DNA from 2 places in the Geobacter sp. SVR genome. Region 2 is predicted to be linked to the other one. Evidence: riboswitches for the same ligand, from Rfam matches in the RefSeq annotation. Region 2 holds a riboswitch; the other holds the start of a gene.
What was found. Region 2 has a riboswitch for S-adenosylmethionine ahead of GSVR_RS08455 (O-acetylhomoserine aminocarboxypropyltransferase/cysteine synthase family protein). Riboswitches for the same ligand answer to the same signal wherever they lie in the genome.
Positions count from the first base shown of each region.

Region 1: linked by a shared signal. The riboswitch ahead of GSVR_RS15710 (PLP-dependent aspartate aminotransferase family protein) and the one ahead of GSVR_RS08455 (O-acetylhomoserine aminocarboxypropyltransferase/cysteine synthase family protein) in region 2 are both predicted to bind S-adenosylmethionine.

Region 1 is NZ_AP024469.1:3,340,650-3,344,943, forward strand. It holds gene GSVR_RS15705 (response regulator) at 1-1,571, shown strand, start outside; SAM riboswitch class I at 1,706-1,809, shown strand; gene GSVR_RS15710 (PLP-dependent aspartate aminotransferase family protein) at 1,880-3,016, shown strand; gene GSVR_RS15715 (transposase) at 3,190-3,489, shown strand; gene GSVR_RS15720 (IS3 family transposase) at 3,486-4,294, shown strand, end outside.
Region 2 is NZ_AP024469.1:1,826,145-1,830,438, reverse strand. It holds gene thiS (sulfur carrier protein ThiS) at 1-215, opposite strand, end outside; gene GSVR_RS08455 (O-acetylhomoserine aminocarboxypropyltransferase/cysteine synthase family protein) at 291-1,535, opposite strand; SAM riboswitch class I at 1,640-1,741, opposite strand; gene GSVR_RS08450 (hypothetical protein) at 1,871-2,743, opposite strand; gene GSVR_RS08445 (sulfate/molybdate ABC transporter ATP-binding protein) at 2,784-3,860, opposite strand; gene cysW (sulfate ABC transporter permease subunit CysW) at 4,050-4,294, opposite strand, start outside.

The sequences.
Region 1 (4,294 bases), 1.5 Mb from region 2:
AGGACACTCCGGCCGTGATCGCCTGCGACAGCGTAAAGATCCGCCAGATCCTGATCAACCTGGTGGGCAACGCCATCAAGTTCACCAGCCGGGGGAGCATCACCGTAACCGTGAAGCGTCTGACAGGCGACAGCACAACGGCGGTCCTGCAACTGGCGGTTGCCGATACCGGCATCGGCATACCCTCCGAGGTCTTCAGCCGGATTTTCCAGCCTTTTACCCAGGCGGACACCTCGACCACGCGGGCCTTCGGCGGCACCGGACTGGGACTGGCGATCTGCGAGCGCCTGGCGCAACTCATGGGGGGCAGCATCCACGTCGACAGCCGGGAAGGGGTCGGCAGCACCTTTATGCTGCAGCTGCCCGTGGAAATTCCGGTCGATGGAGTCGCGGCCCTGCCTGCCGAAACACCGCAACAGCCCGAGCAGCAGGGACGTTCGCTGAAAATTCTGCTGGCCGAGGATGTGGACGTCAACCAGCAGGTGGCCGGCCTGATACTGGAAAAGATGGGGCACCGGGTCACCTTTGCCTCCAACGGCAAAGAGGCGCTGGACACCTGGCAGAAACAGCCTTTCGACCTGATCCTGATGGACATCCAGATGCCGGAAATGGACGGCTACACCGCGACCGCCCACATACGCAGCCATGAACGTGGCCAGCAGATCCCGATCATTGCGATGACCGCCTTTGCCCTGAAGGGGGACGCCGAGAAATGCCTCGCTTCCGGCATGGACGATTACATCTCCAAACCGATTAAGCGCGGCGAAATTGCGGCCGCCATCGCGCGGGCCATGTCACGGCGCGCTGCCCCTCCCGTCCGCCGCGTGCTGCTGGTGGATGATGTGGAGATCAACCGGGAAGTGGCCCGGATCACCCTGGAGCGGTGCGGCCACCAGGTAAGCATGGCCGCCAACGGCGCCGAGGCGCTGCAATGCTTTCTCGACGGGCACATCGACATCATCTTCATGGACCTGCACATGCCGGTTATGGACGGTTTTCAGGCCACCCGCGCCATCCGGGACGAGGAACGGCGGCGTGGCCGCGGCAGCCGCATCCCGATCGTTGCCATGACCGCCTGCACGGTCGATGACAGCCAGCAGAAATGCCAGGAAGCCGGCATGGACGACTTCATTCCCAAGCCGCTCAAACAGGATGCGATCATTGCCACCATTACCCGCCTCACCGGCGACGCCCTTTCGTCGTCTGCGCCCGGACCGGGCCCGGGTGCGGCCGGAGAGCAGCCGGTATTCGACCGGGAAGGACTGGTGGACCGGCTCTGCGGCAAGACCGAGATGCTGCCCGTCTTTACCGGCCTGTTCCTGAATACCGCCACGACCGCCATCGAACATCTGCATGCCGCGCTGGCAGCGGCAAATGCCGAAGAAATCCATCGCCAGTCGCACACCATCAAGGGAGCTGCCGCCAACATCGGTGCGATCCGCATCCTCCATCTGGCAACTGAACTGAACGAATTGGAAGATCCCTTCGGTGATTCCGGTACTGCGGCCCTGCTGGAAAAGCTGACCGCGGAGCTGGAACTCTTCAGACAGACTATCCAGCCTCAGGAGTGACAGTCCCCCGCACCGAAAGCTGCGGGTCTGATCCGGCCAGGTTCCGCATGAAGCGCCATTTATCCTGTTGACAGTGCCGAGAGACTAATGCTAGCCTGACCCGGTCTTACAGAACCAAAGCAGTTCACATACATTTCTTATCGAGAGCGACTGAGGGACTGGCCCTGTGATGTCGCGGCAACCTCCCGTCGGGGAAGGTGCCAATTCCAGCGGGATCGACGATCCCGGGAGATAAGGAAGAGACGATACCTCTCGAGGAATCCTCTTCCGCACCCCGGAAGGGGATTTTTTCATTGTGGGAGGAACAGATGAACATCAGCACTCAGGCAGTTCAGATCGGACTTGAATGGGACACGCGCACCGGGGCTGTGACCGTGCCGATTTACCAGACCGCCACTTTCCGGCATCCGGGATTGGGACAGAGCACCGGTTTCGACTACAGCCGTTCGGGCAACCCGACCCGCATGGCCCTGGAAGAGGGCATCGCCCGGCTGGACAACGGGGCGCGCGGCTTTGCCTATGCATCGGGCATGGCCGCCATCACCAACCTGCTGCTGCTCTTCAAGAGCGGCGATCACCTGGTGGTGACCGAGGACCTGTACGGCGGGACCTGCCGTCTGTTCGACCGGGTCTTCAACCAGTTCGGCCTGACCTTCACCTATGTGGACACCAGTGACATCGAAGCCGTACGGGCCGCTGTCACACACGCCACCCGGGCCGTTTTCGTGGAAACCCTCACCAACCCCTTGCTGAAATTCGCCGACCTGCCGGCCCTGTCAGACCTCTGCCAACAGCACGGTCTGCTGCTGATCGCCGACAATACATTCCTGACCCCCTATCTGCAACGCCCCCTGGACCTGGGGGCCGACATCACCGTGTACAGCGCCACCAAATACCTGGCCGGCCACAACGACACCGTGGCGGGACTGGTGGTGGTCAAGGATCCGCAGTTGGCCGAGCAGGTTTATTTCCATCAGAACGCCGCCGGTGCGGTGCTGGGGCCGCAGGACGCTTGGCTGGTGATCAGGGGCATGAAGACCCTGGCGGTGCGCCTGGACCGCCACCAGCACAATGCCCTGGCCATTGCCCACTGGCTGAAGCAGCACCCCCGCGTTACCCGGGTATTCTATCCCGGCTTGCCAGAGCATCCGCACCACGAGCTGATGCAGCGCGACGTGCGCGGTTTCGGCGCCATGATTGCCTTCGAGGTCGACAGCCATTCCCTGGTGGAGCAGTTGCTGTTGAAGACGCAGTTGATCTCCTTTGCCGAAAGCCTGGGAGGGGTCGAGAGCCTGATGACCTTCCCCGAGGTGCAGACCCACGCCGACATCCCGCCCGACCTGCGTGCCCGGCTGGGGATCAACGACGTGCTGCTGAGGCTTTCGGTCGGCATCGAGGACGCCGAGGACCTGATCGAGGACCTGCGCCAGGCCTTCGAGGCGTAAGAAGTCAAGTCCCCCTTTGATAAAGGGGGATTCAGGGGGATTTCGACGGAGGAACAATCAGAGGCGAAATCCCCCCCTGCCCCCCTTTCTCAAAGGGGGGAGAAAAACCCAGAGTGAGCTATCTTCACATTTGAGGACACACCTTATATCCTAACGGACCAGGAGGGTGTGTCATGAGAATGAACCGAAAATACGATGCCGAGTTTAAAGCTGAAGCGGTGAAGCTGGTTTTGGAAGACAACCGCACCATTCGCGAAGTTGAAAGCAGTCTCGGGATCACGCATGGAGTCTTAAAAGGATGGATCCGGAAACACCGTGACCAGCAGGATCCGGCTATAGCCAGTCAAATATCTGCCGAAGCAGAGCTTAAGCAACTCCGCAAAGAGAACGAGCAACTCCGTCGGGAGCGTGAAATCCTAAAAAAAGCTGTGGCCATCTTCTCAACGGATCCGCATCGTTATTCGGGTTCATAACCGAGCACCGCTCCGAATTCGGAGTGAAGGAGATGTGCCGAGTTCTGGGAGTGACTCGGAGTTGGTACTACGCCCATGCGGCCGGCCGAGTAACGAATCGGCAGCGCGAAGACCAGGCGTTGTTGCCAACGATCAAATCAGCCTTCGAAGAGAGCGACAAAACATATGGCGCGAAACGGATTACCCATAACCTACGGCAGTTAGGGCGGCGCGTCGGTAAAAACCGCATCTGGCGCCTGATGCGAGAAAACGGCCTTAAAGTCAAGACGACGCGGAAGTTCAAGGTTACAACGAATTCAGATCACAAGCGTCCTGTAGCGGACAATCTGGTGAAGCGTCAATTCTCCGCTGACGCTCCCAATCGGCTCTGGACCGGCGACATAACGTACATTGAAACGGTCCAGGGCTGGCTGTACTTGGCAGTGGTCCTCGATGTATTCTCCCGCCGGATCGTGGGCTGGAGCATGAACAAACGCATGACGGATGATCTTGTTATAGCTGCCCTTACCAATGCGATAGTCAGGCGTCGGCCGTCACCAGGATTCATCTTTCACACGGATCGTGGTTCGCAATATTGCAGCAAACGGTTTCGTGCCGTGGTCGGGAAAGCAGCTGGCATCCAAAGCATGAGCGGAACCGGATGCTGCTATGACAATGCAATTACGGAGACCTTTTTCTCCACATTGAAGAGAGAACTGATTTACCACTGCTCCTTCACGACCCGGCAAGAAGCACAGAGCCGGATATTTCGTTACATCGAAGGTTTCTACAACCGCAAGAGGATTCACTCTGCGATTGGCTATCT
Region 2 (4,294 bases):
GTCGCGCTGCCGCCTCCCATGAAATAGAGGAATTCGAAGGCATCTCCCCCCTTGACCGGCGTCGTTGCATAGGCCTCACGGTCGATGATCTCGCCGTTCAGCTCCACCGTGACATACAGGCGCTGGGAAACGTCCAGTTCCTCCAGCAGACTGTCGATGGTGCGCTCGGAATTCTCGGGAACAGTGGTCTCTTTGCCGTTGATGGTAATCTGCATGGTGATTTCTCCTGTGTAGAAATCAGGTTGAGGTTGAGAAAAAATCTTAACCTTAGCCTTAACCTCAACCTGGTTTTATAACCCGTCCAGCGCCCGTTTGAAGTCTTCGACAATATCCTCGCCATCCTCGATGCCGACCGAGACGCGGATCAAGTCTTCGGTCACCCCCATCAGCCCCTTTTCCTCCGGGCTGTAGTCGCAGCAGATCGTGCTGGCGGGATGGATCACCAGGGTTTTGGCATCACCGATGTTGGCCAGGTTCTTGGCCAGTCTGAGCCCGTTGATCACCCGGAAGGCCGAGGCCTTGTCCCCGGTACCGAAGGTCAGCAGACCGCCGTATCGGCCGCCGTACAGACGGCTGGCCACTTCGTGCTGCGGCGAGTCCTCCAGTCCGGGATAATTGACCCAGCTGACCTTGTTGTGGTTGCTCAGGAAGCGGGCCAGTTTCAGTGCGTTTTCACAATGGCGGTCCATCCGCAGCGCCAGGGTCTGGATACCTTCGGTCAGCAGGAAGGAATTCATCGGCGCAGCGCAGGCCCCCACATCCTTGTGCACCAGCTTGCGGGCCCGGGCACTGAAGGCAAAGGCGCGGTATTTCTTATGGAACTGCTCGAAGTGGGGAAATGCAGGGCTGTCCCAGTCAAAGCTCCCGCGATCGATGATCACGCCACCGATGGAGGTGCCACTGCCGTTGATGTACTTGCTGGTGGAGTGGATCACGATATCCGCTCCCAGAGCGGCCCCGTTGGCCAGATAAGGGGTAGTGACCGTGGCATCCACCATCAGGGGCAGTCCCGCCTCATGGGCAATGGCGGCCAGTGCCGGGATATCGGGCACGTCCAGTTTGGGATTGCCGATGGTCTCCACGAACAGCAGCCGGGTGCGTTCGTTCACCCCTGCCCTGACCGCCTCCAGGTCCAGCGGATTGACGAAGCGGGCGGTGATGCCGTAATTGGAGAGGGTGTCGCGGAAGAGCGAAAAGGTGCCGCCGAACAGGGACGAGGATGACAGGATCTCATCCCCTGCCCGCAGGATGGTCAGCACCGCTGTGGTGATGGCAGCCATGCCCGAGGCGGTGGCAATGGCGGCCACACCACCGTCGAGAAGCGCCAGCCGGCGCTCCAGCGACTCGGTGGTCGGGTTGCCGATGCGAGTGTACACCTGCCCGACGGCCCGGCCGCGGAACACGTCCTCCAGCTCTTCGGCGCTCTTGTATGCAAAGGAGCTCGACTGCACGATCGGTACCGAGGTGGCACCGGCCGGACCGGCCTCCAGCCCCCCGTGCACGAGCAGCGAATCGAAGCGAAGCGTCTTTTCCATGTTTATCCTCCCTCCCCGACTTTCCACGGCGAGCGCCGCGCAAAAAAAAATCCCATCTAGAGATAGATGGGATGGATGTCAAGGGGCAGGATCCCCGTGACCCCACCTCATCTTTGCCTGTTACGGCAGGAATTAGCACCTGACGCTCCGAAGAACCGGTTGCTGTGGCTTCGCAGGGCCTTTCCCTCCACCACTCTCGATAAAGCAAGGGTACCTATTCGGTTGTGAAGGCACTTATAACAAAGCACACAAAATGTGTCAACAACAAATTTTATTTATCTATGGATTTGATAGACAAATTAAAAAAAGGGGGACGGACGAGCCGGTTTGCTCGTTTAGATGCCGGCACCTGCTCCTTCACCGGTTTCCATCTCAACGAAGCGTGTATTCCATCCGAGCGAGAAACGCCAGAGCTCATCCGGTCCAAGGGGATGTGGAATTCGTGTTTCCAGGTTGGTTACGATCTTCAGGGCCAGACTGCTGAACAACTCAGCCTGGTGAGAATCGGAGAGGGACTCAAAGACCGTCCTTTCCGGAGCTTCCTTTTTCCCGACCGCAAGGATGCGCGGGATGTATGCCAGCACGCCGATAGTGGTCCTGGAGGCGTAATCGTCGATCAGCTCACGGCCGAAAGGCGCATCCACCAGGTTGGCGATGATCCCCCCTGCCCGCGCCGATCCGTTGCCCGAATGCTGCCGGATCTGCTCGAACAGGGAATTGGTGGCCCTGACCGAGTTGAGCTCCGCCGACATGACGGTAAAGATGCTTTGAAAAAAACCTTGTCGTACCGGGACGGTGAAACCGCCGCCAGCCTCGTCACCCTGCACGTTGTAGATGACGTAATCCAGCTTCAGCTCTTCGAACAGCCCCGACTCGGCGATGCGCCGGGTAGCCGCCGTGACCGACATGTCCGGACCAGCACCCCCCTCAGGGGAAAGGCCGGTTTCCAGGCGGAACAACCCTGCGTAGCTTTCCCACAGTGCCTCCGCAGGGGAGACGCCGGGATGCCTCCGCATGAGCCCGAGCAACGTGGGAACAGGGACATCCGCAGGGGACGGCATGAGCGAACCGGCAGTGCTTCCACAGCCGATCAGCAGCACCCGATAGCCGGCCAGGGAGAGTGCGGTGCTCAGATTGGTGCTGACAACGGTTTTGCCGACTCCGTTCCTGCCATAGATCGCGATGCTTCTGGTCCCGCCCCGTATCATGCAGTCTCCTTCGGTCCGCACCGTCCCCGGCATTCCGGCGTCAGATCTGGTAATCCTGGTAATCCTCCACAAATACCCGTACCTGACGCGGCCTGACGTACACCGATTCCCCCTGTTGCAGCTCCTGGTTCCGATACTGCTCCCTGGTCAGCTCCGCCTCGAGGAATTCGCCGTTTTCGAGGACGAGCGTCACGCGGACAGCGGGCCCGAGCTTCTGGATATGGCTCACTTCGGCTTTCATGGCGCTTGTATTGGAAGGGTTGCGATCGATCTCCAGATCATGGGAACGGACAAAGGCGAGGGCCGGAGCGTCCTCGGTGCCGGCATGCTCCGGCGCTTCGAGCTGAATGCCCCCCACGGTGGCCTGCCCCTGGTGCACCCGCCCCCGGAACAGGTTGACGTTGCCGAGAAAGTTGAGCACAAAGGGGCTGGCCGGATGCTCGTAGACCTCGTCCGGGGTGCCGGATTGCACGATGCGCCCCTGATCCATCACGACGATCCGGTCGGCCACCTCCAGAGCCTCTTCCTGATCGTGGGTGACGAATACACTGGTAACGTGGATCTCATCGTGCAGCCGTCGCAGCCAGCGCCGCAGCTCGGCACGCACCTGGGCATCAAGAGCGCCGAAAGGTTCGTCCAGCAGCAGCACCTGCGGCTCCACCGCCAGGGCACGCGCCAGGGCAATGCGCTGGCGTTGCCCCCCGGACAATTGCGACGGATAGCGGCCTGCCATAGCCTCCAACTGCACCAGCCTGAGCAGTGCCATGACCCGCTCCTTGATCTCCGCGTTGGAGGGGCGCGTGGAGCGCGGCCTGACCCTCAGTCCGAAAGCCACGTTCTCGAATACGGTCATGTGCCGGAACAGCGCGTAGTGCTGGAATACGAAGCCGACCCGCCTTTCGCGCACATGGCGTTCCGTTGTGTCTTCGCCGTTAAAGAGGATCTTCCCCGCGTCCGCCGCTTCCAGACCGGCTATCAGCCGCAGCAGGGTGGTCTTGCCCGAACCGGAGGGGCCCAGCAGCGCCACCAGTTCTCCCGAAGGGATGGAAAGGCTGACATCCTTCAGGGCGCTGAAACTGCCGAACTGCTTGCTGATGTTTTCGATTGCGATGCTCATGAAAAAACCTCGTGATAATGGAACGCGGATGACGCGGACATGGCCGCGGGATGCAAACCAGCATCTGAATTGGAATGGTTTTGTATATGGTCTGATTTTCGACAGTTAAAATCTTCAAAGCTGAAATGGCTGTGCCTGATCCGCGTTGATCCGCCCGATCTGCGTCATCCGCGTTTCATTGCTTTTGATTTACTCCGTCAACTGCTGTCGCATCTTCCACTCCACAACAGTCTTCACCAACAGGGTGATCAGTGCCAGAAAGGCCAGCAGCGAGGCCACCGCAAAGGCGGCGGTGTAGTTGTATTCGTTGTAAAGGATCTCCACATGCAGCGGAACGGTGTTGGTAGTGCCGCGGATGTGGCCGGATACGACCGAGACTGCGCCGAATTCCCCCATTGCCCTGGCGTTGCACAGGATCACCCCGTAGATGATGC